3 regions of the Mesorhizobium sp. BH1-1-5 genome follow, and region 1 is predicted to be linked to each of the others. Evidence: predicted binding sites of a transcription regulator. Region 1 holds the regulator's gene; each other region holds the start of a gene.
The links. Region 1 encodes LexA, which represses DNA repair genes until DNA is damaged. Its sites were predicted from a motif close to TGTTCNNNNTGTGTTCNG; they were not measured.
Positions count from the first base shown of each region.

Region 1 (9,698 bases):
CATGCCTCGCCCGCAGAGGCCGCGCCGGTTTCGCTTCCGGAATTCCGTCCACCAACCGAGCTTCTGCCGTCCAGCGACGATGCGCTACAGCCAGCCTCGCCGGCAGGCACCGTCAGCCGGATCCGCAAGCAGCTTGGCCGCGTTTCGCTTCCTGCACTGCGCCGGAGCATTGCCGTCGCCGCCACGACCGAGCTCGATCGCGGTATCGGCTTCCTGCTGGTGCCGGTCTTCCTTGCGGCCGGCGTCATCTATTACTTCTCGCTAGGCAGTGAGCCCGATCTCTACAGGCCAATTGCGGCGGTGGCCCTGATGGCCATCTGCGCGGCGGTCTCGCGTTCCTGGCAGAAAACGCACCTTGTCTTCATGGCGAGCCTTTTCTGTGCGCTCGGCTTTCTCGGCGCCAAGGTGGAGACCTGGCGGATGGCGACGCCGATGCTGGGCTCCGAAATCCAGACGCGGCTGACCGGCCGCCTCGTCACCGCCGAGGCGATGGCCAACGGCCGCGTCCGGCTGACCATCGACTTGATTTCCACGCAGCATCCGAAGCTGCGCTACGCGCCGGACCGCGTCAGGCTGTCGGCGCGCAGGATCCCACCCGGCATGACCGCCGGCTCGATGCTGACGGGCTATGCCAAGCTGTTGCCGCCGACCGGCCCGGTTCGGCCGGACAGCTACGACTATTCCTTCGACAGCTACTTTGCCGGCATTGGCGCCAGCGGCTTTTTCCTGGGCGATCCGAAGCTGATTGGGCCAGTGGAGGCACCTTTTGGCGCGCGCGTCACATCGGCCATCGAAAACGCGCGCGAAGGCATTGCCGACCATATCAGGAGCGCCATCGGCGGGTCCGAAGGCGAGATCGCCGCGGCGCTGATCGTCGGCGTGCGCGCCGGCATTCCGGAAGCGATCAACGAGTCGATGCGGCGGACCGGCATCTACCACATCATTTCTATCTCGGGCCTGCACATGGCGCTGGTCGCCGGCACGATAATGGTGCTTTTGCGCGGCGCCTTCGCGCTGTTTCCGGATTTCTCGTCGCGCCGGCCGGTGAAGAAATATGCCGCTGGAATAGCGTTGCTCTCGATCGCCGCCTATCTCGTGATCTCCGGCATCGTCGTGGCGGCCGAGCGAAGCTTCATCATGCTGGCTGTCATGCTCGCCGCCGTGCTCTTCGACCGCGCGGCGCTGACCATGCGCAACTTGGCGATCTCGGCCATCGCCGTCATCCTTGTCTCGCCGCACGAGGTGGTCGGCCCGAGCTTCCAGATGTCGTTTGCTGCCACCGCCGCCCTGGTCGGCGCCTTTGCCGGCTTTGCCGATTATCGCGCCGGCAAAACGACAACGCCGCCGGCAAAGCGATCGTTCCTCGGGTACCTGTCGCGAAAACTGGCGCTCGGGGTGGGTGGCGCCGCCGTAACCTCGCTCATCGCGGGCAGCGCTACATTGCTGTTTGCTATCTGGCATTTCCAGCGCGTGTCGCCGCTCAGCCTGTTTGCCAATCTGGCGGTGATGCCGATCGTCTCGCTGATCGTCATGCCGTTCGCCGTGTTGAGCGCGCTGGCGATGCCCTTCGGCTTCGACGGTCCGTTCCTTTATGTGATGGGCAAGGGCCTGACGGCGATGATCGCCATTTCGGCGTGGATCTCCGAGCGCTCACCGGTCGATGCCGTCGGGCTGATCTCGATCCAGTCGGTGCTGCTGGCGACGATCGCGCTGGTCATCGCGACCATGGCCACCACCTGGCTTAGGTTGGCAGCCGTGCCCTTCGCTCTCGCCGCGCTGCTGGCCATTCCGCATGTGAGCACGCCGGATGTGCTCATCTCCGAGGACGCGCATCTGGTGGCAATGCCGATCGGCGGCGGCGAGCTCGCCGTCAATCGCGAACGCTCCAACGAATTCACCACCGACAACTGGAAACGGGCGCTGAAAGCCGAGGAAATCGTGCCGCCCGAAACGTTCGCCAAAGATGCGTTGGACATCGCCGATCCGGTCGACCTGCCGCCCGGCTCGCCCTTCTACTGTACGGACGACCTCTGCATCGGCCGGCATCCGTCCGGCGCCATCGTCGCGCTCGCCGAGAACCGCGGCAGCGCGCGGCCGGCCTGCGGCTTCGCCGACCTCATCGTCATCAACGACGCCACCGCCTACAACCCCTGCCACGATCCGCGCGTGCTTGTCGTCACCAAGCGGCAGCTGGCGCGCGACGGCAGCGCCGCCGTCTTCTTCGATCCGCAATCGGCAACCGCGCGGCCAACCGCTCGCTATGCGGTCGAAGAACCATATCGACCCTGGCACGAGCAACGGAAATACACGCGCGAGGCGAGGGGGCTGCCGCCCTATCAACGGCCGGACAAGCCGGCTGCAGCGCCGCAGCCGACAGAATAGATGTCGGGCAATTCCGGACGAAGACCGCCGCCCAGCCTTGCTCAGTAGCGGCGGATAAGTCCGACGAGCTTACCCTGAACCTTGACCCGGTCCGGTCCGAAGATCCGGGTTTCATAGGCCGGGTTGGCGGCCTCGAGCGCGATCGAGGCACCCTTGCGGCGGAAGCGCTTCAAGGTCGCTTCCTGGTCGTCGACCAGCGCCACCACGATCTCGCCCGGGCTCGCCGTATTGGCGTTGCGGATGATGACGGTATCGCCGTCGAAGATGCCAGCCTCGATCATCGAGTCGCCCTTGACCTCCAGCGCATAGTGCTCGCCGCCCATGATCATGTCCGGCGGCACGGTGATCGAATGCGTCTGGTGCTGGATGGCGTCGATCGGCACACCGGCGGCGATGCGTCCCATCACCGGGATGGATACGGCCGAAACGGCATCGTCGTCATTGCTTGGCGTCGGGGCTCGCGACGGCGCCACCGGCCTGATCTGACGACTGACATTGTTCTGACCCAGGCTGCCCTGGATGACGCTTGGCGAAAACTTCTTCGCCGCATTGAGGCCGGGGGCGATCGAGTCGGGCAGGCGCAACACTTCCAGCGCACGCGCCCGGTTAGGCAGCCGGCGAATGAAGCCGCGCTCTTCCAGCGCCGTGATCAGCCGGTGGATGCCGGACTTGGATGCAAGGTCGAGCGCTTCCTTCATCTCGTCGAAGGATGGGGGAATCCCGCTCTCCTTCAGGCGTTCATGGATGAACATCAGGAGTTCATGTTGTTTGCGCGTCAGCATCGGCGGCCCCCACGGGTTCTGAAACCAGAATCAGAAAAACAAACCCAGAACAAACACTATCTGTTCCAGTTGTGTTCCGCAACCGTTTAAAGTTTAGTGAATTTGTTGACGTTTTGTTCAGCGTAACATCAGAACGCTGCATTCGGCGCCTGTCTCGGCGGCCGGCGCGAAGGGCTCACGCAGGATCAGGCCGTTGGCGTCGGCGAGCATCCGCAGCATCGAGGAGTCCTGGATGCCGAAAGGTGTTGCGATCAGGGCGCCGGCTTCTTCGCGCACGACGGCGCGCACATAGTCCTGCCTGACATCGTTGGCCTGCATGGCGGCGCCCAACCGGGCGGCTCGCACGTCCTGCCTGTGATCGCGGCCGCCGAGCCGGGCAAGCAGCGGTTTCAGGAAGAGTTGCGAGCAGACGATACTGGCCACCGGGTTGCCGGGCAGGCCGATGCATCGGACATTGCCAAGCCGGCCAAACATCAGCGGTTTGCCGGGGCGCATGGCGATCTTCCAGAAGTCGAGCGTCATGCCTTCGCCGATGAGCACGTCATGGATCAGGTCGTGGTCGCCGACCGACGCGCCGCCGAGCGTGACGATGACGTCTGCGTTCGCCTCGACCGCTTTCCTGACCAGCGCCGCGATCGCCTCCTTGCGGTCGGCGGCGATGCCCAGATCGAGCGCGCGCGCGCCGACGGACTGGGCGGCGGCGGCAACGCCATAGGCGTTGGAGGAAATGATCTGGTCGGGGCCGAGCGCGCTCCCCGGCGGCAGCAATTCGTCGCCGGTGGCGATGATGGCAACCAGCGGCCGGCGTACGACGCTCAAGGCAGGGTGGTTGGCCGACGCCGCGAGCGAAAGCGCTGCCGCATCGAGTTCGCGACCTTTGTTGAGCAGCACATCGCCCTGGCCGAAGTCGAGCCCGGCGCGGCGGATATTGCGTGCTTCCGCGGTCGGCTCGGTCACCTCGATCTTGCGGTTGCCAAGGTCGCGGACGTTTTCCTGGATGACGATGGTATCGGCGCCTTCGGGCACCGGCGCGCCGGTGAAGATGCGCACGGCCTGGCCTTTCCCGACGGATCCGGAAAAGCCCCGCCCGGCAGGCGCCATGCCGATGACCTCGAGCTGTGCCGGCACTGAAGCAACATCGGCGGAACGCGCGGCATAGCCATCCATCGCGGAGGCATTGAAGGGCGGCTGCGTGCGCAGCGCCACAACCGGTTGCGCCAGGACCCGCCCGGCCGCTTCCGCCAGCGGAATGCTTTCGCCCGGCAATGGCGTGGCGCCGTCGAGCAGGCGTTGGAGCGCTTCGGCGACCGGAACCAATGCCATCAGGCATCCACCTTGTAGTCACCGGACTTGCCGCCGGTCTTCTCGACCAGACGGATACCGGAGATCACCATGCCGCGGTCCGCCGCCTTGGCCATGTCGTAGATGGTGAGGCAGGCGACCGAGGCAGCGGTCAGCGCCTCCATCTCCACGCCGGTCTTGCCGGTGACGCGAGCGAGCGCGGTGACCCTGAGGCCGGGCAGCGAACGGTCCGGCTCGATCTCGACGGCAACTTTTGTCAGAAGCAGCGGATGGCAGAGCGGGATCAGCTCGTGCGTCTTCTTCGCGGCCATGATGCCGGCGATACGGGCCGTGCCCAGCACATCGCCTTTCTTGGCATCGCCGGCGAGAATCATCTCCAGCGTTTCAGACCGCATCGAGACGAAACCTTCGGCGATCGCCGTGCGCGTCGTCTCGGCCTTGCCGCCGACATCGACCATATTGGCTTCGCCCTTGGCGCCAAGATGGGTGAGGGCAGGCATCCTCAAACGGCCTCGGCCGGCGCCTTGCCCGTCAGCAGAAGCTCGGTCGCCGCGGCCACGTCCGCCTGCCGCATCAGGCTCTCGCCGACGAGGAAAGTGCCAATCCTGCTCTTTTCCAGCCGGCGGCAGTCCTGATGCGTGAAGATGCCGCTTTCGCTGACCAGCAGCCGGTCCGCCGGCACCATGTCCGCCAGTCGCTCCGAAACATCGAGGCTGGTCACGAAGGTCCGCAGATCGCGGTTGTTGATGCCGATCACGCGCGATGACAGGCCAAGCGCGCGTTGCATTTCCTTTTCGTCATGCACCTCGACAAGGGCGTCCATGCCGAGCTCGAAAGCGATCGCCTCAAGCTCCTTGGCCAGCGCGTCGTCGACGCTCGCCATGATGATCAGGATTGCGTCGGCGCCCCAGGCGCGTGCTTCGTATACCTGGTAGGGATCGAACAGAAAATCCTTGCGCAGGGCCGGCAGGCGCACGGCCGCACGCGCCGCCGTCAGGAATTCCGGAGCGCCCTGGAAGGACGGCGCGTCGGTCAGCACCGAAAGACAGGCCGCGCCACCTTTCTGATAGGCCTTGGCCAGCGCCGGCGGATCGAAATCGGCGCGGATCAGGCCCTTGGAGGGGCTGGCCTTCTTGATCTCGGCGATCAGCGCGAAGCCGCCAGCCCGGCGCTTGGCTTCGAGCGCCGCGAGGAAACCGCGCGGTGGCTCGGCGTCCACAGCCTGCGCCTTGATCTCGGCCAGCGGCACGCGGAGCTTCGCCGCGGCGATCTCTTCGCGCTTGTAGGCTTCGATCTTGCGCAGGATGTCCGACAAGGCCTTATCCGTTCGAAATCTCGACGAGCTTGTCCAGCACGCCAAGCGCGCGGCCGCTGTCGATCGCTTGCGCCGCCGCGGCGATACCATCGGCCAATGTCGTCGCCTTGCCGGCCACGACCAGTCCGGCGCCAGCATTCATCAGCACCGTGTCGCGATAGGCGCCGGCGGTTCCGCCCAGCATATCGCGCAGTTCCTTGGCGTTGTAGGCGGCGTCGCCGCCGCGCAGTTCTTCCTTGGTGTGCCGCTTCAGTCCGACGGCTTCCGGCGTCAAGGTGAAGCCGCGGATCTCGCCGCCGGCAAGCTCCGCCACCTGGGTCTCGCCCGTCGTGGTGATCTCGTCATAGCCGTCGCCGTGGACGACCCAGGCGTGATCGGCGCCCAGCGCCTTCAGCGTCTCGGCCACCGGCATTATCCACTCCGGCAGGAAAACGCCGACCATCTGGCGGCTGACGCCGGCGGGGTTCGACAGCGGCCCGAGCAGGTTGAAGATGGTGCGCGTGCCGAGCTCGACGCGGGTTGGCCCGACATGCTTCATCGCCGGATGATGCGCCGGCGCGAACATGAAGCCGACGCCGGCCTCGTGGATGCAGCGGCCGATCATTTCGGGCGAGATATCGATCTTGACGCCAAGCGCCGTCAGCACGTCGGCCGAGCCGGTCAGCGAGGACAGGCCGCGATTGCCATGCTTGGCGACCGGCACCCCGGCGGCTGCGATGACGAAGGCCGAAGCGGTCGAGATGTTGACCGAATGCGAATTGTCGCCGCCGGTGCCGACGATGTCGATGGCGTCGTGCGGCGCCTCGACGCGCAGCATCTTGGCGCGCATCGTGGCGACCGCGCCGGATATCTCGCCCACCGTCTCGCCGCGCACGCGCAGCGCCATCAGGAAGCCGCCGATCTGGCCGGGCGTCGCGTCGCCCGACATGATGATGTCGAACGCCTCGCGCGCTTCCTCGAAGGAAAGCGCGGTGCCGGTGGCGACCTTGGCTATGTGTGTCTTCAGAGCGCTCATCGTGTCTGTGCTTGCGAAACGGCGTTCGGATCGATGCGAACGTCATATTGCGACTGCAACTGCGCCACCAGCTGGTCGAGCAGGTCGTCGGACATGCCGGCGCCGAAGGACTTCTGGGCTTCGTCCGGCACCGCGCTGCCATCGGCGCCTGCCGGCTCGAAGACCTCGGCGACCTTGAACAGGATCTGACCGTCGCCGGTGGGCGAGGGGATCAAGCCAGTGCCGCCTTCGCCGACGCCGAACATGGCTGCGGCACCCTCCTTGCCGAAATCGGCATCGTCGGCTTCGCGCTTCAAGCCGCGCTTGGTCTGTTTGTCGAGCTTGAGCTCGCCGGCGATGACGTCGAGCGTGGTGCCGGCCTTGAGGCGCTTCTCCAGTTCCTGAGCCTTCGCGTCGAGCCGCTTGTCGGTCTCGGCCTCCGTCCAGTCGGCCGCGACCTTCTTGCGGACTTCGTCCAATGTACGGTCGCGCGCCGGCGTGATCGACTGCACCTCGTAGAAAACGAAACCGTTGTCGGCAGTGGTCAGGCCTTCGTTCTCCGTATTGGGCTCGGCCGCGAACACCGATTTGATCAGCTCGGCCGATTCCGGCAGGTCGTTGACGATCGTGCCGTCCGGCCGCTGGCCGGTACGGTCGATGGCATCGATGGTGACGACCTTGAGCTTCAGCTTGTCGGCGGCCTGGGCAAGCGAGGCGCCCGAGGCGCGGGTGTCCTCATAGCTGTCGTGAACGTCGAGCAGGATGCGGCTTGCTTCGCCGAGCGCCAGGTCCTTACGGATCTGGGCGGACACTTCCGAAAGCGGCTTCACCACCTGCGGCTTGATCTCGGTGACGCGCAACAGCACGGGACCGAAGGCGCCCTGGACGACCTGGCTCACCTCGTTGGCATTGAGCGAGAAGGCCGCGTCGGCGACAGCCTTGTCGGCGACCTTGTCCTTGGCCAGCGTGCCGAGCAGCGTGTCGGCCTGCGTCTTGCCCTCGGCGGTGATGAGCTTGTCGAAAGTGGCGCCAGCCTTCAGCGAATCCAAAGCGGCCTTGGCCGCATCCGGCGTCTTGAACACCAGCTGCTCGATGGTGCGCATCTCGGGCGTCGTGTAGCGCGCGACATTCTTTTTATAGTCATCGCTGACCTGCTGGTCCGTCACCGCGGATGGATCCGAGATGTCCTGCGGCTCCAACCGGGCATAAGAGAACTTGCGGTATTCCGGAGCGGCATAGTTCTTCTTGTTGGCGTCGAAATAGGCGTTGAGGGCGCTGTCGGACGGCGCCTCGATCGGCTGCACCAGCGTCTTCGGCAGCACGAGGTAGTCGATCGTGCGATCCTCGCCGCGATAGAGCGAGACCGCCTTGAGGAAGGTCTGCGGCACTTTCATGCCGTCGGAGATCGCTTCGATGATTTGCTGGCGCACGGCCACCTGCGAGCGGTTCTTGAGGTAATCCTCGGGCCGCATGTTGAGCTGGCGAAGCAGGTATTCGAAGGTCCGGCGATCGAATTGGCCGCCGGGGCCCTTGAAGGCCGGATCCTCGCGCGTCAGTTCGGCCAGCCGATCCTTGGAAAGGCCGAGACCGAGCTTGCGCGCCTGCTCGTCCAGCACAGCGCCCGAAACGAGCTGCGCCAGCACCTGGTTGTCGACACCGAGAAGCTTGGCCTGCTCCTGGGTGACGCGCTGGCCATATTGCTGCGACAGAAGGCTGAGCTGGCGATCATAGGCGAGGCGGTATTCGTTGATCGAAACCTCCGTGCCGCCGGCGGTGATCACCGCATGGTGGCCACCCAGCACACCACCCACCATACGGGTGGTGATGCCCCAGGCGGCGAAACTTAGCACCAGCAAGGACAGCAACGCCTTCGCGACCCAGGTGCCCGCCGCGCTTCTCAATATACCAAGCATGCATACTTCCGATTTTTGCGCATTTTCGCATGCGCCGAGTCTGAAACAAGCGCAATAGCGCCCTTCCGGCCCACTGTCGATTGCTTTGTGACCTGATTTTGGTAGTGAGGGCGCTGCTTAATGTCGCTCGGAGAACGCGCCCTATGACCCCTGGAATCCGCCCGCTTGTCGCCGGCAACTGGAAAATGAACGGCACCAGCGCCTCCCTCAACGAGCTGCGGTCGATCGGCAACGGCTTCATGAGCGGCCTGGACGCGGAGACCGAGGCGGTGGTGTGCGTGCCGGCGACCTTGCTTCAGCGCGCCGCCGAGATCCTATCGCGCACACCGGTTCGGGCCGGTGGAGAAGACTGCCATCCCAAGGAGAGCGGCGCCTTTACCGGCGAGATTTCGGCCGAGATGCTCAAGGATGCCGGCGCAAGCCACGTCATCGTCGGCCATTCCGAGCGCCGCGAACTGTTCGGCGACAATGATGCGACGGTCCATGCCAAGGCCTCGGCGGCCTGGCGGGCAGGGTTGGTGGCCATCATCTGCATCGGCGAGACGCGCACCGAGCGTGAGGCGGGCGCCACGCTCGATGTCCTGTCGCGCCAGCTCGAAGGGTCGGTTCCGACCAGCGCCACCGCGGCGAACACCATCATCGCCTACGAGCCGGTCTGGGCCATCGGCACCGGCCTGACGCCGACCGCGGCCGACGTCGCCGAGGCGCATGCGCATATCCGCGGCAAGCTGACCGGGCTGCTCGGCGATGCCGCGGCGAGGATGCGCATTCTTTACGGCGGCTCGGTCAAGCCTTCCAATGCGGTGGAACTGCTCGGCGTCGCGAATGTCGACGGCGCGCTGGTCGGCGGCGCCAGCCTCAAGGCGGCCGACTTCCTGGCCATTGCGGAAGCTTACATGAACATCTCCTAGAGAGCGTCTCCCAGGCTCGCGCGGCCTAAATCGTTGTAATGGCCGCATTGCTTCCCATATTCCCGGCCACGGGCTTGGAAATGCCGCCAAAGCATTGTA
Region 1 covers NZ_JAIUIM010000010.1:226,485-236,182, forward strand. Annotated here, with positions in the region: gene LB572_RS16000 (ComEC/Rec2 family competence protein) at 1-2,382, shown strand, start outside; gene lexA (transcriptional repressor LexA) at 2,424-3,164, opposite strand; gene glp (gephyrin-like molybdotransferase Glp) at 3,282-4,487, opposite strand; gene moaC (cyclic pyranopterin monophosphate synthase MoaC) at 4,487-4,966, opposite strand; gene trpC (indole-3-glycerol phosphate synthase TrpC) at 4,969-5,781, opposite strand; gene trpD (anthranilate phosphoribosyltransferase) at 5,786-6,796, opposite strand; gene LB572_RS16030 (peptidyl-prolyl cis-trans isomerase) at 6,793-8,688, opposite strand; gene tpiA (triose-phosphate isomerase) at 8,832-9,599, shown strand.

Region 2 (9,698 bases), on a different contig from region 1:
CCCTGCCAGGCTGGAGGCGTCCAGCACGAACCGGTCGCCGTCCTCGATCGGCCGGCCGAGCAAAGCCCCCACGCCGCGCGCGGCGAGCCCATCCCGCTCGGCGGCGCTTTGGCGCAGGCAATGCGGCTCCGGCTCACCGATCAGCGGTGCGCAGATGTCGTCCGGACCGGAAACAATCACCACCCCCTCGCCCTCGCCCAGCCGCTTCACCACCTTGTCGTAGTTGGCGGTGAAGGCGGGCGAATAGCCCTTGCCGACATAGGTCAGCAGGCAGAGCAGATGATGGGCGCGCAGCCTGACGGTCATCTGTTTACAGGCGATCGGTTACCGAGGATCGGGCGGCCGGTTGCCCGAAACCAGCTTCAGTGTCGCAGCGCCCAGCGCCGACTTGAGCAGGCCGCCGACGATGAAGGGCAGGAAGCCGAAGGTGATGGCCTTCTCGGCGCCGATCATGACGGCAAGCCACGCCGTGCCGAGAACCAGGCAGAGCAGGTTGCCGATCAGCATGGCGGCGAAGGCAAGCAGGACGCGGTTGCCGTTCCAGCCGCGTTCGGCCAGCCAGCCGACGACGGCGCCGACGACCGGGAAGGCGAAGAGATAGCCGCCGGTCGGACCAACGAAATGCTGTATGCCGGCAGCCCCGCCCGCCAGCACCGGAAACCCTGCCGCGCCTTCGACCAGCCAGGCGGCAATGGTGAGCGCGCCGAAGCGCCAGCCATAGAGGGCACCGACCAGCGTGACGGCGAAGGTCTGCATCGTCACCGGCACCGGCACCATCGGCACCTCGATATAGGACGACAGCGCCAGGAACAGCGAGCCGAGAATCACGGCGCCGATCTGCCAGGCGAGCGAACGGCTGTGCAGCCGCAACGGGCTGAAGGAGGGCTTGTCGGTCGAAACGGCTGCGTTGGTCACGGTGTCTTCCCTGGTTGATTTGAAATTATAGATAATTTCTTCGTTCGATCTATTATCGAATCCATATTTTCGGGAAGATGGCAAGCCCCAGGGAGTTCGTCATCCTAGGGCGGAGCGACGCGAAGCGGAGCGAAGACCCTAGGATGACGAAGCTGGGGTCTCGACCAATCGCATCTGCCCAGTTCGCTACCCCACGATGGCGAAGGCGTCGCGGGTCCTGCCGGAGGCGGTCTTGACCGGCTTCTGGCCGATCCATTGTACGTGACGACCGAGGGTCGCGGCGGCCGATTCGGTGTTGCCTTGCCTCAGCGCGCCGAGGATCGCGCGATGATCCTGGTCGGTGCGGGTTTCCCACTCGGAACGCCAGGCCGCGAACAGGAAGCGCGCACTCGCCGCATGCAAATCGTCGATGGTGGAGAGCAGGCGCGGCATGTTGCAGGGCGCCAGGATCAGCCGGTGGAAGGTGCGATTGGCCTCTTCCCAGGAGCGCACGTCGCGGGACTTGTCGCCGGCCTTGGTCGCCTCCTCGGCAAGGTCGAGGATCGACGCCGTCAGATGCGGCGCGGCATGGCGCAGCGCCAGCACTTCGAGCGCGGCGCGCATCTCGGCCACTTCCCTGACCTCGCCGAGATCGAAGGAGGCGACGCGCACGCCGCGCCTAGGCTCGCTGATCGCCAACCCTTGAGCCTCGAGGCGGCGGAAGGCCTCGCGCACCGGGACATGGCTGGTGTTGAATTCCTCGGCGACATGGTCCTGGCGCAGCCGCGAGCCGGGCTCGATGGCGCCCGAAATGATGCGGTCCGCCAGTTCCTTGCTGATGCGGACGGCGATCGTGTCTTCTGTGCTGGCCATATTTTATAGATAATTTGCCGAGCCGCCCTTTGTCGAGACGGACAAAGCAGGATTCACAGGCGCGCCCTGCCCGGCGGACGCCAGGCACGCAAGAAGCCGAAAGATCAGTTCACCCGGCTGATGCAGAAATCGATGACGTCGATCAAAGCCGACTTCTGCGGCGTCGCCTCCAGCGGCGCCAGCGCATCGCGGGCGATCTCGCCGAAATGGCGCGCGCGGCCGATCGTGTCGGCAATGGCGCCGTGGCGGGCCATCAGGCCGATCGCCTTTTCGAGCCCGGCATCGTCGGCGACATTGTCCTCGATGGCGCGCTTCCAGAAGGTGCGCTCGGCCTTGGTGCCGCGCCGATAGGCGAGGATCACCGGCAGCGTCACCTTGCCCTCGCGGAAATCGTCGCCGACATTCTTGCCGAGATCCTTGCTCGAGCCACCATAATCCAGCGCGTCGTCGATGAGCTGGAAGGCAAGGCCGAGATTCATGCCGTAGGAGCGCAGCGCCGCGCGATCGGTGCGCGAGGCCTGGGCAATCACCGGCCCGACTTCGGCGGCGGCCGAAAACAGCGCCGCGGTCTTGGCCTTGATGACGGCGAAATGCTCGTCCTCCGTGGTTTCGAGGTTTTTGGCCGCGGCAAGCTGCATCACCTCGCCCTCGGCGATGATGGAGGCAGCGGCCGACAGGATGTCGAGGGCTTCGAGCGAACCGACCTCGACCATCATGCGGAAAGCCTGGCCGAGCAGGAAATCGCCGACCAGCACGCTCGCCTGGTTGCCCCAGATCATGCGCGCCGTCTTCTTGCCGCGGCGCAGCGCGCTCTCGTCGACGACATCGTCATGCAGAAGCGTCGCCGTGTGCATGAACTCGACCGCGGTGGCGAGCTTGACATGGCCTTCGCCGGCATAGCCGAACATCTGGGCCGCGGCGAGCGTCAGCATGGGCCGCAGGCGCTTGCCGCCGGAGGAGATCAGGTGGTTGGCGATCTCCGGGATCATCTCGACGTCGGAGCCGGCCTTGGACAGGATCAGTTCGTTGACCCGCCCCATGTCGGCGGCCGTCAGATCGATCAGATCCTTGATGGAAGCGGGTTCCCGCTTGCCTTCGATGTTGAGAACGACACCCACCACGACAACTCCCGTCTATCTAACGCGCACGAGTTAACGCGCACGACGGCACCCTTAATCCCCCGCCGACTCTAGGGCGGCACAACCTGGCACGGCAAGAGGCGAATTGGCGCGGCTCTGCCGACGGTGTGTCTACCCGCACGTTTACAGGAACGCCGCAACCTGCGATTTTCGTTCCATGATCGAGCTTGTCCGCACCAATGACGCCGTCGTCATCTCCTTTGTCGAATCGCTGATGCGCGACGCCGGCATCGCCTGTTTCGTCGCCGACCAGAATATGAGCGTGCTCGAAGGGTCGATCGGCCTTTTGCAGAAGCGCGTCATGGTCGACGCCGACAAGGCCGACGTGGCGCGCCGCATCCTCAAGGATGCCGGCATCGAAAACGAAATCCGCCAGAAATAATGGCAGCGACGATCGCCCCAGATACGCCGGCGCACACGGTCGATGCCTTCCATCGCGGCCGCTTCTGGCTGGTGCAGCCGAGCCGGGGCGGTCATCGCGCCGGCATGGACGCCATGATGCTGGCGGCCGCCGTGCCGGCCGGCTTTTCCGGCCGGCTCGCCGATTTCGGCGCCGGCGCCGGCGCGGCAGCCCTTGCCGTGCTGTCGCGTTGCCCTGCGGCGCGGGCCGTGCTCGTCGAGCGCTCGGCCGAAATGGCCGGGTTCGCTGCCGCCACGCTTTCGCATCCGGGCAATGCGCATCTCGGCGACCGCGCCTCGGTGCTGACGGCCGACGTCACGCTGACCGGCCGGGCGCGCGCCGAAGCCGGGCTTGCCGACAATTCCTTCGATTTCGTCATAATGAACCCACCTTTCAACGCCGCCGAGGACCGCTCGACGCCGGACGCGCTGCGCAGGCAAGCGCATGTCGCCGAAGAGGGGTTGTTCGAGCGCTGGATCAGGAGCGCGGCCGCCGTCGCGAGGCCACGCGGCGGCCTGGCCGTCATCGCCCGGCCCGAGCAACTGGTCGCCATCCTCGACGCGATCGAGGGGCGCTTCGGCGATGCCGAGATGCTGTGCGTGCATCCGCGGCCGGACGCGGCGGCGATCCGCATTGTCGTCAGGGCCACGCTCGGGGCGCGCGGAAAATTGTCGATCCGCCCGCCGCTCACCTTGCACGGGCCGTCCGGCAACGAGCCGGCGGAGCGGACGGAAATGATCAATAACGGCCTGGCGTCGCTATTCGGCGATTGATCCGGGACTGGCGATGCGGCATTGCCGTTGGCCAGCGAATTCCTACATGCCAAAGCGAATGACGCCTGAGAGACATGACCAACCTGCCTGATCTCATCTTGCTCCTTCGCATTTTGTCCGGAGACACCCGTTCGTGAAACGCCTCTTCAATCGCCTGCTGCCGAAATCCTGGCGCTCGACAGTCGTGACCATTCCGGTCGTGCGGCTGCAAGGCGCCATCATGGCCGGCGGCGGCCAGTTTCGGCCGAGCCTGTCGCTCGCCTCGACGGCCGGCCTCATCGAAAAGGCGTTCGGCTTCGACGCGCCGGCGGTCGCCATCTCGATCAATTCGCCGGGCGGCTCGCCGGTGCAGTCGCGGCTGATCTTCAAGCGCATCCGCGACCTGGCGTTGGAAAAGAACAAGAAGGTGCTGGTCTTCGTCGAGGACGTCGCGGCTTCCGGCGGCTACATGATCGCGGTCGCCGGCGACGAGATCTTCGCCGATCCGTCCTCGATCGTCGGCTCGATCGGCGTGGTCTCCGCCTCGTTCGGCTTCCCCGAACTGATGAAGAAGATCGGCGTCGAGCGGCGCGTCCACACCGCCGGGCAGAACAAGGCCGTGCTCGACCCGTTCAAGCCGGAAAAGAAGGAAGACGTCGAGAGGTTGAAGGCGCTGCAGCTCGAAGTGCACGAGACCTTCATCGACCTCGTCAAGGAGCGGCGCGGCAGCAAGCTCAAGGACGATCCGGATCTGTTCACCGGCCTGTTCTGGACCGCCAAGCGAGGGCTGGAGCTCGGCCTTGTCGATGCGCTGGGCGATATGCGCGGCGTGCTCAAGACCCGCTTCGGCGACAAGACGCAGCTCAAGCTGATCACCGCGCCGCGCGGTCTGTTTGGCCGTTTCGGCCTGTTCGGCTCGCGCGCATCAGTGCCCGATATTGCCGCGGCCGCCGTCGGCGGCGTCATCGATGCGGCGGAAGAGCGCGCGCTGTGGGCACGCTTCGGGCTTTGAAAAAGCCATGAATGCGGCTAGCATGGTGACTTGACCGACCCATTCGGCCGGCCTTGCCGCGCGAAACGCGGGAGGAGTTTTGAGATGCCGCAGATCATTTTCTTCGCCGTTGTCGGCGCCGCCGCTTACTTTGGTTACCGCGCTTTCGTGCGCGAGGCCGAACGCGTCACGGCCAAGATCCGGCGGACCGAGAAACAGGCGGCGAACGGCACGATGGGCACGCTGGTCAAGGATCCCAAGACCGGCGAATACCGTCTCGCCAAGGACTGATCCCATCTCGCCAGCAGCCGACATTCTTGAGCCCGGCACAGAGGTCCGGACGTGGCTTGCGCCTGCCAAGATCAACCTGGCGCTGCATGTCACCGGACAGCGCGCCGACAGTTATCACCTCATCGACAGCCTTGCGGTCTTCACCCGCTTCGGCGACCGGCTCGAAATCGAGCCGGCGGAGCACGACGAATTCTCGGTCTCCGGCCGCTATGCCGCCGGCCTGCCGCTCGACGGCGATAATCTGGTGGTGAGGGCGCGCGATGCCTTGCGCCAGGAAGCCGGTGCGCCGCATGCGCCGCCGGTCGCCATCAAGCTGGAGAAGAACCTGCCGATCGCCTCGGGCGTTGGCGGCGGCTCCAGCGATGCGGCGGCCGCGCTCAACGGCCTGGCGCGGCTCTGGAAGCTCGAAATCGACGACAATTCGCTGGCCCGGATCGGGCTCTCGCTCGGCGCCGATCTGCCGATGTGCCTCAAGGGCAAGCCTCTGGTCGCGCGCGGTATCGGCGATGAGGTGTCGCCGCTCTCCGCATTTCCGGCGCTGGGCCTCGTTCTGGTCAATCCGGGCGTCGCGGTCTCGACGCCGGAGGTGTTCAAGGCGCTCTCCCGTCGCGACAACGAGGCGCTGCCGCCACTGCCGAAGCGCCTCGACTTCCACGCCATCCGCAACTGGCTGGAGACCACCCGCAACGATCTCGAACCTGCCGCGCGTTCGATCCAGCCGGCGATCGGCGAAGCGCTGAAGGCACTGAAAAAGGCCGACGCCGCGTTCACACGCATGTCGGGCTCCGGCGCCACATGCTTTGGGCTGTTCGAGACCGGCAATGTCGCCAAGCGCGCGGCGATCGAGATCCGTGCGCGACACCCCGACTGGTTCGTCGCCGCGACGCGCAGCATGGAGGCGAGCGATGGCGAAGCCTGACGAAAGCCGGCCTTTCATCCCGGTGCGCATCGCGGTGCTGACCGTGTCCGACACGCGCAGCCTCGCCGACGACAAATCCGGCCAGACGCTGGCCGACCGCATCGCGGAAGCCGGCCATACCCTTGCCGCGCGCGATATCGTGACCGACGACCGCGACAAGATCCGCGACAAGGTTCTCGGCTGGTCGAAGGACGAAAACATCGACGTCGTCATCACCACGGGCGGCACCGGCTTCACCGGCCGCGACGTGACCCCGGAGGCGCTGGAGCCGATCTTCGAAAAGCGCATGGACGGCTTTTCGGAAGTCTTCCACCGCATCTCCTATGACAAGATCGGCACCTCGACGATCCAGAGCCGGGCGACCGGCGGCGTCGTCAACGCCACCTTCGTCTTCGTGCTGCCGGGCTCGCCCGGCGCCTGCAAGGACGCCTGGGACGGCATCATCAAGGCGCAGCTCGACTACCGGCACATGCCCTGCAACTTCGTCGAGATCATGCCTCGGCTGGACGAGCATCTTCGGCGTGGCGGCAAGCTTGGTGCATAACTAAAGGCAAAACACCCCGATCGGTATCCGGTTCGCAGGCGGAACGGCACTGCCGCCTTCGCGACGTCATTCCGAAGCCGGTGCTTGCAAAGTACCTTGTGCAAAGCGAACAAGCGACCCGTGCCATGACCGTTCACAGCGGCGGCTGCCACTGCGGCAACATCCGCCTGAGCTTCTCCACCGCGCTCGATCCGGCCGCGCTGGAAATCCGCGCCTGCCAATGCTCGTTCTGCACCCGGCACGGTTCGCGCGCCGCCGCCGACCCGAACGGCAGGCTGGTTATCTCGGTCGCGGACAGGGATCGCCTGCAGGTTTACCGCTTCGGCCTGCGCACGGCCGACTATCTCGTCTGCCGCGAATGCGGCGTCTATGTCGCGGCAATCGCCGGTGAGGACGACGACGCCACGGCGGTCGTCATCGTCAACGCGCTCGACGAGCGCGAGCGGTTCTCGCGCGAGCCTGTCGCTGTCCGGTTCGACACCGAGACGCGCGAGCAACGCCTCGCCAGGCGCCGCAGCGCCTGGATGCCTGTCGAAATTCGAGGGATTTAACGAGCAGGGACCGCGCTTTCTTCCTTCTCCCCTTGTGGGAGAAGGGACAGCTGGCATCACTTCGGCGGAGCGACCCAGATCTCGGCGTTCAGCTTTCTGGTCGCCAGGCCGCGCGCCAGGGCTTCGGCGCTGCGCGCGCTCTTTGCCAGAGCCGACGCCTGCCGTTTGCTGATGACGAGCCCCTCGGCCAGCGCACGGTTGCTCGAGAATACCCTGGCCAGGAACGGCGCACGATTGGCGCGGGCGCGTGAAAAGCGCGCCGACATGCTCTGCCTTGCCGTGTGGGCGACGACCTCGTCGATCCAGCCTTCGGAGAGCCGGGCGCCGGGTTCCAAAAGCAGCAGCCAATCGCCCTTGGCCTGGCCGATGCCGGCGCCGATGCCGCCGGTCACATAGTGGCAGCCGGCATGCTCGGCCACGCGATGCGTCTGGTCGGTCGAGCCTTGATCGCAGACGATCACGTCGCGCACCACGCCTTCGACCGCGCCGCCGACGAGCGAGGCGAGCGTACGGGCAAGCCCCTCTTCGTCGTTCAAGGTCTCGAGGAGAACGCTGAGCATCCTTAGCCGAATAGCGGAAAGCCGCGGCTTGCGCCAGTTACGCTTTCAACCGAAAAAGTTCTTGCTTTGTTCTCATCGGCAAAATAGGAATAGTTTCATGAACAGAGCGATTCGACAGCCTGCCGACAGTCCATGGGAGAGGGCGAAAATGGAACAGATCGTGCGCGCCGACATTGCCGCTTTCGGAGCAGGCAGAGCCGAAATGGCGAACGCGATGATAGAACAGAGCGGCATGCGCGTGCGGCCCGACCGCAATCGCGGCCGCTCGGCCGGCATCAACCCGTCCGGCCGGTTCGAGCCGGTCAGCCGTCATGTCTTCGACGACGGCTGGAACTCGCTGGAAGAACTGCCGCCGTTCAAGACGGAAGTGCAGGTCGAGAAGCCGCGCACGATCATCACCCGCAACGAGTCGCCGGACATTTCCTTCGACCGTTCGATCAATCCCTATCGCGGCTGCGAGCATGGCTGCGTCTACTGCTTCGCCCGGCCGACGCATTCCTTCATGGGCTTGTCGCCGGGGCTCGATTTCGAATCGAAGCTGTTCGCCAAGCCGGATGCGGCGCGCATGCTGGACCGGGAATTGTCGAAGCCCGGCTACCAGCCGCGCACCATCGCCATCGGCACCAACACCGATCCCTACCAGCCGATCGAGAAGCAATACCGGATCATGCGCGAGATCCTGGAAGTGCTGGAGGCGCGCGGCCATCCGGTCGGCATCGTCACCAAGTCGGCGCTGGTGACGCGTGACATCGACATCCTGTCGCGCATGGCCGAACGCGGTCTTGCCAAGGTGGCGCTGTCGGTGACGACGATGGACCGCATGCTGGCGAGAACGATGGAACCCCGCGCGTCGACGCCGACGAAACGGCTGGAAGCGATCAGGCAGTTGTCGGATGCCGGCATCCCGGCCTCTGTGATGGTCGCGCCGATCATCCCCGGCCTCAACGATCCGGAGATGGAGCGCATCCTCGATTCGGCCAGAGCCGCGGGAGCCCGGGAAGCCGGCTACGTTATCCTGCGCCTGCCGCTCGAAGTGGCGCCGATCTTCAAGGACTGGCTGCTGCGCCACTATCCGGACCGCTACCGGCATGTGATGTCGCTGATCCGTTCGATGCGCGACGGCAAGGATTACGATTCCGAATGGGGCAAGCGCATGAAGGGCGCCGGTCCCTATGCCTGGCAGATCGGCCGCCGCTTCGAGATCGCCGCCAAGCGGCTAGGCCTCAATGTCGAGCGGCGGCAGCTTCGCACCGACCAATTCGTCGCAGGCTCTGGCGCCGGCGAGCAGCTGATGCTGCTTTGACACCTGCGCCGGCCATGACGAGCCGGCGTCAAGCAATTCCAGGCAAAGCGATTTTCCGTCTGGAACTGCAGTCCTTTTGAAGGATCCCGTCCGGCCGCTGTCCCCCAGCCGCGAGACGGTGCCTTCCCGGTCCGACGCCCCATCCGACCCGGAAGGACTTGCGGAGAATCGGAGCCAATGCGAACCTCGCCGCACCATGGCTCGCGCGCGTTCCGATTCTCCGCTTCTCTTTGAAATGGTCGAGAAGCCCGACTTCTCGATCGAGACGAAGGCGATGGCCGACGGGCTGTGGCCAGTCGCCGGCATGGATGAAGCGGGCCGCGGTCCGCTCGCCGGGCCGGTTGTGGCCGCAGCGGTGGTGCTCAACCCCGCCAACATTCCCGAAGGTCTCGACGATTCCAAACGCCTCACTCACTTGCAGCGCGAGGCGCTGTTCCTCAAGATTCTCGGCTCGGCGCTCAGCGTCTCGATGGCCTCGATC
Region 2 covers NZ_JAIUIM010000048.1:22,123-31,820, forward strand. Annotated here, with positions in the region: gene LB572_RS33620 (DUF1284 domain-containing protein) at 1-306, opposite strand, end outside; gene LB572_RS33625 (biotin transporter BioY) at 325-915, opposite strand; gene LB572_RS33630 (GntR family transcriptional regulator) at 1,102-1,767, opposite strand; gene LB572_RS33635 (polyprenyl synthetase family protein) at 1,872-2,885, opposite strand; gene LB572_RS33640 (DUF2007 domain-containing protein) at 3,064-3,288, shown strand; gene LB572_RS33645 (tRNA1(Val) (adenine(37)-N6)-methyltransferase) at 3,288-4,079, shown strand; gene LB572_RS33650 (S49 family peptidase) at 4,213-5,070, shown strand; gene LB572_RS33655 (membrane protein) at 5,155-5,340, shown strand; gene LB572_RS33660 (4-(cytidine 5'-diphospho)-2-C-methyl-D-erythritol kinase) at 5,363-6,259, shown strand; gene moaB (molybdenum cofactor biosynthesis protein B) at 6,246-6,803, shown strand; gene LB572_RS33670 (GFA family protein) at 6,929-7,354, shown strand; gene LB572_RS33675 (glycosyltransferase) at 7,411-7,914, opposite strand; gene LB572_RS33680 (PA0069 family radical SAM protein) at 8,063-9,217, shown strand; gene LB572_RS33685 (ribonuclease HII) at 9,414-9,698, shown strand, end outside.
Region 2: the regulator LexA is predicted to act here: its motif matches at 7,971-7,988, upstream of LB572_RS33680 (PA0069 family radical SAM protein).

Region 3 (9,698 bases), on a different contig from region 1:
CTCGCGAAACCGCTCCTGCTCCTTGGAGAAGGCGATCATCGACTGTTCGAGGAAGCTCGGCACGATCATCTGCATCTGATCGCCGTAGAAGGCTATGAGCTGCCGCAGGAACGGGATCGGCAGCATGTTCTGCCCATCCTTGTTCTCGAGCTCGAAGATGATCTGCGTCAGCACCGGATGCGTGATGTCGTCGCCGGTCTTTGCGTCCTGGACCGTGAACTCCTCGCCCTTCTTGACCATCTCGGCCAAGTCTTCGAGCGTCACATAGGTGCTTGTGCCGGTGTTGTAGAGCCGGCGATTGGCATACTTCTTGATGACGATCGGGTCGTCTTTTGCGGCCATCCGTATCCTCCCCAGGACACCGGCACCTTTAGGAGTAAGCGGCCGGTAACGATTGCGCCCTTTAACGAGGATACGCGCAAAAGCGTCACAATTCCAAGCGGTTTGTGCACTGCGGCATCAATTAATGCTGCACAGTCATTTGCAAAATCCGCTGCATGGCCAACGTCACGTTACCGCGACTGGCGCGCGCTCTGCTTGTCGCGCATGGCGGCCATGCCCATTTCCGGTTTGACTCGGAGTTTCGAACGGGCAAGAAAGTCCTAAAGCGATCTCGAAAATACGACACCTCGAAGTCTGGAGAAGAAAATGTCCGCTTCCAATTCAATCGTCGTCGCCAGCGCCGCCCGCACCGCGGTCGGCTCCTTCAACGGCAGTTTCGCCGCGACGCCGGCGCATGAGCTCGGCGCCGTCGTCATCAGGGAACTGCTGGCGCGAGCGAACGTCGACGCGGCGGAAGTCGACGAGGTCATCCTCGGCCAGGTGCTGACCGCCGCTCAAGGCCAGAACCCGGCTCGCCAGGCCTCGATCAATGCCGGCCTGCCGAAGGAGACCACGGCCTGGGGCCTCAACCAGGTTTGCGGCTCGGGCCTGCGCGCCATCGCGCTCGGCATGCAGCAGATCGCCACCGGCGACGCCAAGGTGATCATCGCCGGCGGCCAGGAGTCGATGTCGCTGTCGCCGCATGCCGAGCATCTGCGCGCCGGCGTCAAGATGGGCGACTACAAGATGATCGACACCATGATCAAGGACGGCCTGTGGGATGCCTTCAACGGCTACCACATGGGCAACACCGCCGAGAATGTCGCCCGCCAGTTCCAGATCACCCGCGAAAGCCAGGACGAGTTCGCGCTGGCCTCGCAGAACAAGGCCGAGGCCGCGCAGAAGGCCGGCAGGTTCAAGGACGAGATCGTCGCCTTCACCATCAAGGGCAAGAAGGGCGACACCATCGTCGACCAGGACGAGTATATCCGTCACGGCGCGACGCTCGACGCCATGACCAAGCTGAAACCCGCTTTCGACAAGGACGGCACGGTCACCGCCGCCAACGCGTCCGGCATCAACGACGGCGCGGGCGGCGCGCTGCTGATGACCGAGGCCGAGGCTGCAAGGCGCGGCATCACCCCGCTGGTGCGCATCGCCTCCTGGGCGACCGCCGGCGTCGATCCGTCTATCATGGGCACGGGGCCTATTCCGGCCTCGAAGCGGGCGTTGGAAAAGGCCGGCTGGTCGGTCAAGGATCTCGATCTCGTCGAGGCCAACGAGGCCTTCGCCGCGCAGGCCTGTGCCGTCAACAAGGGCATGGGCTGGGATCCCGCGATCGTCAACGTCAATGGCGGCGCCATCGCCATCGGCCATCCGATCGGCGCTTCGGGCGCCCGCGTCTTCAACACGCTGGTCTACGAGATGCGCCGCCGCGGCGCCAAGAAGGGCCTCGCCACGCTGTGCATCGGCGGCGGCATGGGCGTCGCCATGTGCGTGGAAGCGCTCTGAAAGAGAAGTGAGTAGTGAATAGGGAGTAGCGAATAGGGAAGAACGGCGTCGGCTTGGCGGGACATTAGGTCCCTACTCGCTATTCGCTACTCCCTATTCACTCCCGACCAAAGGGAGGGAATGCATGACCAAGGTAGCAATCGTCACCGGCGGATCGCGCGGCATTGGTGCTGCGATATCGGTCGCCTTGAAGAACGCCGGCTATTCGGTCGCGGCGAACTATGCCGGCAATGACGAGGCGGCGCAGAAATTCAAGGCTGAGACCGGCATCCCGGTCTACAAATGGTCCGTCGCCGACTACGAGGCCTGCGCCGCCGGCATCAAGCAGATCGAGGCCGATCTCGGTCCGGTCTCCGTGCTGGTCAACAATGCCGGCATTACCCGCGACGCCATGTTCCACAAGATGACGCCGGCGCAGTGGAGGGAAGTGGTCGACACCAACCTGTCCGGCGTCTTCAACATGACGCATCCTTTGTGGAGCGGCATGCGCGACCGCAAGTTCGGCCGCGTCATCACCATTTCCTCGATCAACGGCCAGAAAGGCCAGGCCGGCCAGGTCAACTACTCCGCCGCCAAGGCCGGCGACATCGGCTTCAGTAAGGCTCTTGCCCAGGAAGGTGCTCGCGCGGGCATCACCGTCAACGTCATCTGCCCCGGCTATATCGCGACCGAAATGGTCAAGGCGATCGAAGAGAAGGTGCTCAACGAGCGCATCATCCCGCAGATCCCGGTCGGCCGCCTCGGCGAACCGGAAGAGATCGCGCGCTGCGTCGTCTTCCTGGCTTCCGACGAGGCCGGTTTCATCACCGGCTCGACCATCACCGCCAATGGCGGCCAGTACTTCGCCTGATACCCCAACAAGGCCAAGGCGGCTCCGGCAACGGAGCCGCCTTTTTTTGATCCGCCGGCAAGGCCGGCGCGACACCTTGCCTCAATTCGGCACGCAAAGGTTAACGGCGGTAGCCGCCCTTGTGCGTAACTCCTCCAACAAGCTGTGAATCCTCGGTGGGCAAGCTGTGGATAACACCATATCTAGGGGTGAACAAACCAGGAAACTTCGCGCATCTCTGATTCGTCGCCGATTCGTTCTGGCTTTGGCCGAAAAGTTAATGACGAAGGGCGAAAGCGTTACCCAGTTCGTTAAAAGCGATTAAGAAAAATCAACAATTTCATAACCTTGAGAGCGACCCTCAGGTCGGCCTCGATGGTTCCCCGGCAAAAGTTAACACTGACTCGGGTTCACTGGAGCTAGGCATGAATCGGGCCAATTCCCAGATTCAGCATGTGGTGCGACTCGACGTCAAAAAATCCACATATAGCCGTGAACAAAACCTGAATCCGAGCGAGTCAGCGATTCGTCGCTGATTCGTTCCAGACTCGTTCCAGCCGTTAACAAGGACCGATTTTGGCCGCCCCTGCCGACTCGACCTGCCCCCCCAAAGGAACATTCCGCTTTCGCTTCCCGCCCGAAGTCCCTATGTGTCGCCTGTCACACGCGGCGGCACCGCCGTGCTTCAGACTACAAGCGGCAGAAACCTTATTTCCGAGCCGATGAACATCCAGCCGAAACATTCCCAGCCGCTGATCCTCTCGGGCCGCGACGTGACGGCCGTGCTAGGCCCGACCAACACCGGCAAGACCCATCTCGCCATCGAGCGCATGGTCGCGCATGAGACAGGCATCATCGGCCTGCCGCTGAGGCTGCTCGCCCGCGAGGTTTATGCCCGGGTCTGCGAGAAGGTCGGCGCCCACAAGGTGGCGCTGATCACCGGCGAGGAGAAGATCGTGCCTGCCGGCGCGAAATATTCGGTCTGCACCGTCGAGGCGATGCCGCGCGAGACCGACGCCGCCTTCGTCGCCATCGACGAGGTGCAGCTCGCCGGCGATCTCGAGCGCGGCCACATCTTCACCGACCGCATCCTGCATCTGCGCGGCCGCCAGGAGACGCTGCTTCTTGGCGCGGCCACCATGCATGGCATTCTGCAGCGCCTGCTGAAGGGCGTGTCGGTGGTGACGCGGCCGCGGCTGTCGCACCTTGCCTATGCCGGCTCGAAGAAGCTCACCCGGCTGCCACGGCGCACGGCGATCGTCGCCTTCTCCGCCGACGAGGTCTACGCGATCGCCGAGCTGATCCGTCGGCAGCAGGGCGGCGCCGCCGTCGTGCTCGGCGCGCTTTCGCCGCGCACCCGCAATGCGCAGGTGGAGATCTTCCAGTCCGGCGACGTCGACTATCTCATCGCCACCGACGCCATCGGCATGGGACTGAACCTCGACCTCGACCATGTCGCCTTCGCCCAGAACCGCAAATTCGACGGTTACCAATACCGCAACCTGACCGCTGCCGAGCTTGGCCAGATCGCCGGCCGCGCCGGCCGCCACCTGCGCGACGGCACGTTCGGCGTCACCGGCCAGGTCGACCCGTTCGACGAGGATCTGATCGCCAAGATCGAGGGGCATGACTTCGACCCGGTGAAGGTGCTGCAATGGCGCACCGCCGATTTCGACTTTTCCAGCCTCGATGCGCTGAAGCGCTCGATCGAGACCAATGCGCCGGTCGAGGGGCTGACCCGCGCGCTGCCGGCCGTGGATGCGCAGGCGCTGGAGCATCTGTCGCGCGACGGCGACATCCGCGCTTTGGCCTCCGGCAAGGAGCGCGTGGCGCTGCTCTGGGAAGCCTGTGCGCTGCCCGACTACCGCAAGATCGCGCCGGCCCAGCATGCCGACCTCATCGCCTCGATCTATATGGACCTTGCGCGCCATGGCCATGTCGATGAGAATTACATGGCCGAGCAGGTGCGGCGCGCCGACACGACGGAAGGCGATATCGACACGCTGTCGCACCGGATCGCGCAGATCCGCACCTGGACTTTCGTCTCCAACCGACCGGGCTGGCTGGCCGATCAGCTACACTGGCAGGAAAAGACGCGCGAAATCGAAGACAGATTGTCGGATGCGCTGCATGAGCGGTTGACGAAACGCTTCGTAGACCGCAGGACTTCCGTCCTCATGCGGCGCCTTAGAGAAAATACCATGCCTGAAGCCGAAATCAGTCCAACCGGAACCGTCCTCGTCGAGGGCCATCATGTCGGCGAATTGCAAGGGTTCCGCTTCACCGCCGACCAAAGCGCCGGCGGCGAGGACGCCAAAGCGGTGCGCACAGCTGCCCAGAAGGCGCTCGCAGCCGAGTTCGAGGCGCGCGCCGAGCGCTTTGCCGCCTGCGCCAATGGCGACCTGGCTTTGGGCTCGGACGGCGTCCTGCGCTGGATCGGCGCGCCGATCGGCACGCTGGTCGCCGGCGACGAGGCGCTGAAGCCGCGCCTGGTGCTGCTTGCCGACGAGCAGCTGACCGGCCCGGCCCGCGACAAGGTCGCCGCGCGCGCCGAGCGCTTCGTCAATTTCCAGGTCGAACAGCTTTTGAAGCCGCTGGTCGATTTGAAGAACGCCGACCAGCTCACCGGCATCGCGCGCGGCATCGCCTTCCAGCTGGTCGAGCATTTCGGCCTGATCAATCGCCGCGACATCGCGGAGGAGATGAAGTCGCTCGACCAGGAGGGCCGCGCCGCACTTCGCCGCCTCGGCGTGCGCTTCGGCGCCTACCATGTCTTCGTGCCGGCGTTGATCAAGCCTGCGCCGGCCGGTCTGGTGACCTTGCTCTGGGCGCTGAAGAACGACGGCAAGGACAAGCCGGGCTTCGGCGACGTGGTGCATGCGCTGGCGTCGGGCCGCACCTCGGTGGTCATCGACCCGGCCTTCGACAAGACCTTCTACAAGCTCGCCGGCTATCGCAATCTCGGCCGCCGCGCCGTGCGTATCGATATCCTCGAGCGGCTTGCCGACCTCATCCGCCCGGCGACCAACTGGAAGCCCGGCCTCGGCCAGCGTCCGGACGGCGCCTATGACGGCCACGCCTTCACGGTGACGCCGCCGATGATGTCGATCCTCGGCGCCACCGCCGACGACATGGAAGAGATCCTGAAAGGCCTCGGCTATCGCGCCGAGCCGAAGCCCGCCGCCGAGGTGAAGGCGAAGCTCGAAGCCCAGGACAACGCCGCCCGCGAAGCGGCCGAGGCGAAGCTCGCCGCCGAAGAGGCGGCCCGCGCCGCGCAGGCGGCGGCTGAAGTTGCGACGACGGACACGATTGCCGAGACACCGGTCGAGGGTTCGGAGCCGGCCGCCGTTGAGGCTGTCGCCGAAGCTTCGGCTGAAGCCGTCGTGGAAGCGGCAGCCGAACCTGCCGCGGAAGAGCCGGCAGAAGTTCCGGCCGAGGTCACGGAAGAAGCTCCCGTTGTGGAGGACACCGCGGCGGTGGACACCACGGCAGCGCCCGGGTCGGCTGAAAGCGCCGACGCCCTTCCCTCCCCCTCCTCAGTGGAAGAGGTCGCGGCGCAAGGCGACGCAGGCGATAGCGCCGACCATGCAGAGAGCACTGATACCGCCGGCGCTCCCCCCGCCCCGGCGCTGCGCGCTGACCCTCCGCACGAGGGTGAAGGTAGCGAAGCCGCTGCCGGCGAAACCCCGACGGAGGCTGAGGAACCAAAGCCCGTGCTCCTGTGGCGCCAGGCGCGTTTCGACCACCAGCGTCCGCGCCATCGCCAGGACAACCGCCGTGACAATCGCCCGCGTGGTGGACAACCCGCGCGCGACGGCCAGGCAGGCGCCGCAAGCGGCCAGCCCGGCGATCGTCCGGCCCATGAAGGCCGCCGCGAGCAACGCAGCGACGGTGCGGGCAAGCCGCGCTTCGACCGCTCGAAATACAAGCCGAGGCCGGAGACGGGCGACCGGCGCGAGGGTGGTGAACGGCGCGAAGGCAGGCCGCAAGGCGAGCGCCCGGATCGCCACGAGGGGGCCCGCCGCGAGGGCCGGCCCGACTGGAAGGGCAACAGGCAGGACGGCAAGGCTAACCAGGGTGGCAAGCCGGCGTTCCAGGGCAAGCCGCGCGAAGAGCGCCCGCAGCGCTTCGATCCGGATTCGCCCTTCGCCAAGCTTGCCGCCTTGCGCGACCAGCTGAAGAAGTAGGCTAGAGCATGATCCCGAACCGAAGGACCGCGTCAGCGAAAAGTGGGAACCGGTTTTCGGGCGAGATCATGCTCCAACAGAGCTAGCCGCGATGGTTGGAGAAGGCCGCCAGCGCATCGACAAATGGCTGTTCTTCTCGCGCGCGGTGAAATCGCGGTCCCTGGCGGCGAAAATCGCCGTCGCCGGGCGCGTCCGCATCAATCGCGACAAAGCAGCGCAGGCCTCGGATATGGTGAAGCCCGGCGACGTGCTGACCATCACCTTGGAAGGCCGTATCCTCGTCTGGAAAGTCTTGAACTGCGGCACGCGGCGAGGCCCGGCCGAGGAGGCGCGGCTGCTTTATGAGGACATGTCGCCGGCGCCGACACCCAAGGGCGAGGCCGTTCCGGACGCCATTCCGGCCTTGCGCGAGGCCGGCAGCGGTCGCCCGACCAAACGCGAACGCCGGCAGACCGACCGGCTGCTCGGCGACGATTGAGATTATAAGCGGACCCTCGGCGCAGCGAACCGCGACAATTCGTTTCCGCAACGCCGGCCCGGCCAGCAAGCCCTGCCCTTGCAAGCGGCGGGCAAAGGCGTTACCTCAGCCAAAAAGCCCAGCAAAATGGGACGTTCCGGAGCCTGCAATGACCTATGTCGTGACCGACAATTGCATCAAATGCAAATACATGGACTGCATCGAGGTCTGTCCGGTCGACTGTTTCTACGAAGGCGAGAACATGCTCGTCATCCACCCCGACGAGTGCATCGACTGCGGCGTCTGTGAGCCCGAATGCCCGGCCGACGCGATCAAGCCGGACACCGAGGGCGGTCTCGACAAATGGTTGCAGGTCAATTCCGAATATGCCGAGAAATGGCCCAATATCACCGCCAAGAAAGAGCCGCCGGCTGACGCCAAGACCTTCGACGGCGAGACCGGAAAGTTCGAGAAATATTTCTCTGCGGAGCCCGGCGAAGGCGATTGACATAATCGCAGATAGCGCCGGCGTGACGCGGCGTAACATGGCCGATACAATTACTGTCTTGACAGGCAGCGGTGTCGCTCGGCGTTAGCGAACGCAGCAAAACCTTGATTCTTCCGACTTTTTGTGTTACATCAGCGGAACATGCCGGTGACACAACGTCGATTTATGGCGCTAACGCCCCAAATCACTGAAAGGTGAGCTTCTCAAACCCGAACCAGAGCAATCTGGGACAGGCGGCCGCATTCGTGCGCTTTGCTGGTCTCGGCTTTTCCGGTGGGTTCACCTATTGTGCGGCTAATGATCGGCCACCGCCGGTCACACGAGTTCAGCCGGCGCCGCCATGCCGGCGCTACAACCAAGGAGTTCAGGGCGTAATGGCAACGATCACCCCGCAGAAGAAGTCCACCGCGGCCCGTCACGGTTTCAAGACCGGCGAGTTCATCGTCTACCCGGCGCACGGCGTCGGCCAGATCGTGGCGATCGACGAGCAGGAAGTGGCAGGCCACAAGCTGGAACTGTTCGTCATCGACTTTCAGAAGGACAAGATGCGGCTCAAGGTGCCGGTCGCCAAGGCGACCTCGATCGGCATGCGCAAGCTGTCGGAAGAAGACTATGTCGACCGCGCGCTGAAGGTCGTGCAGGGCCGCGCCCGCGTCAAGCGCACCATGTGGTCGCGCCGTGCCCAGGAATATGACGCCAAGATCAATTCCGGCGACCTGATCTCGATCTCGGAAGTGGTGCGCGACCTCTATCGCGCCGACAACCAGCCGGAGCAGTCCTATTCCGAGCGTCAGCTCTATGAAGCCGCGCTCGACCGCATGGCCCGCGAGATCGCCGCTGTGAACCGCATGTCGGAGACCGAGGCAGTGCGCCTCATCGAGGTCAACCTCAACAAGGGTCCGAAGCGCGGCGCCAAGGCCGACAACGAAGAATCCGAACAGGAAGAAGCTGCCTGAGCTTTTTCGCTCCAAGCGTATGAAAAACCCGGCCTCGCGCCGGGTTTTTTGTCTCTGGTGCCCAACTCTACGCCCCGCCGCCGGCTTCCTTCTGCGCCTCCTCCTGCCTGAGCGAGGCAATGAAGCGTTTGGTCCGCTCGCGCTCCGGATTGTCGAACACGACCGAGGCCGGGCCTTTCTCGACGATCGAGCCGGCATCGAGGAAGACGACCTCCTGCGCGATCTTGGAGGCGAGCCGCAGGTCATGCGTGGCCATCACCATGGTCGTACCTTCGCGGGCAAGCTGCCCGAGCACGTCGACCACTTCCTGCGCCAGCTCCGGATCGAGCGCCGAGGTCGGCTCGTCGCAAAGCAGCACGCGCGGCGACGGCGCCAGCGCCCGGGCGATCGCCACGCGCTGCTGCTGGCCGCCCGACAGCGTCGCCGGCCAGGCATCCGCCTTGTGCGCCATGCCGACCTTTTCGAGCAGCGCCATCGCCCGCTCGCGCGCTCTTGGCTCGGGCCATTTCAGCACCGTCACCATCCCTTCCATGACATTCTCGATCGCCGTGCGGTGCGGAAAGAGCTGGAAATTCTGGAACACCATGCCGGTCTGCAGGCGGATGCGCTGGATGTCCTTGGTCGGCACCTTGCCGCCCGGATGGAACGCAAGCGTCTCGTCGCCGATGCGCAACGATCCGGACGTCGGGATCTCCAGGAGGTTGATGCAGCGCAAGAGCGTGCTTTTGCCGCCGCCGGAAGGACCGACCAGCGCGGTCACGGAGCCCTCGGCCAGGCTGACGGTGACGCCTTTCAGCACCAGATTGTCGCCGAAGCGCTTTTCGATGTCGGTGAGGCCAATCATGAATTGGCCTCCAGGAACCCGCCATAGCGGTTGAGCCGCACCTCCAGCCGCGCCTGCAGCGCCGACAGCACCGAGCTCAGCGCG
Region 3 covers NZ_JAIUIM010000011.1:74,457-84,154, forward strand. Annotated here, with positions in the region: gene phaR (polyhydroxyalkanoate synthesis repressor PhaR) at 1-342, opposite strand, end outside; gene LB572_RS16490 (acetyl-CoA C-acetyltransferase) at 649-1,833, shown strand; gene phbB (acetoacetyl-CoA reductase) at 1,958-2,683, shown strand; gene LB572_RS16500 (helicase-related protein) at 3,385-6,849, shown strand; gene LB572_RS16505 (RNA-binding S4 domain-containing protein) at 6,941-7,327, shown strand; gene fdxA (ferredoxin FdxA) at 7,476-7,814, shown strand; gene LB572_RS16515 (CarD family transcriptional regulator) at 8,189-8,770, shown strand; gene LB572_RS16520 (amino acid ABC transporter ATP-binding protein) at 8,838-9,614, opposite strand; gene LB572_RS16525 (ABC transporter permease subunit) at 9,611-9,698, opposite strand, start outside.
Region 3: the regulator LexA is predicted to act here: its motif matches at 3,201-3,218, upstream of LB572_RS16500 (helicase-related protein).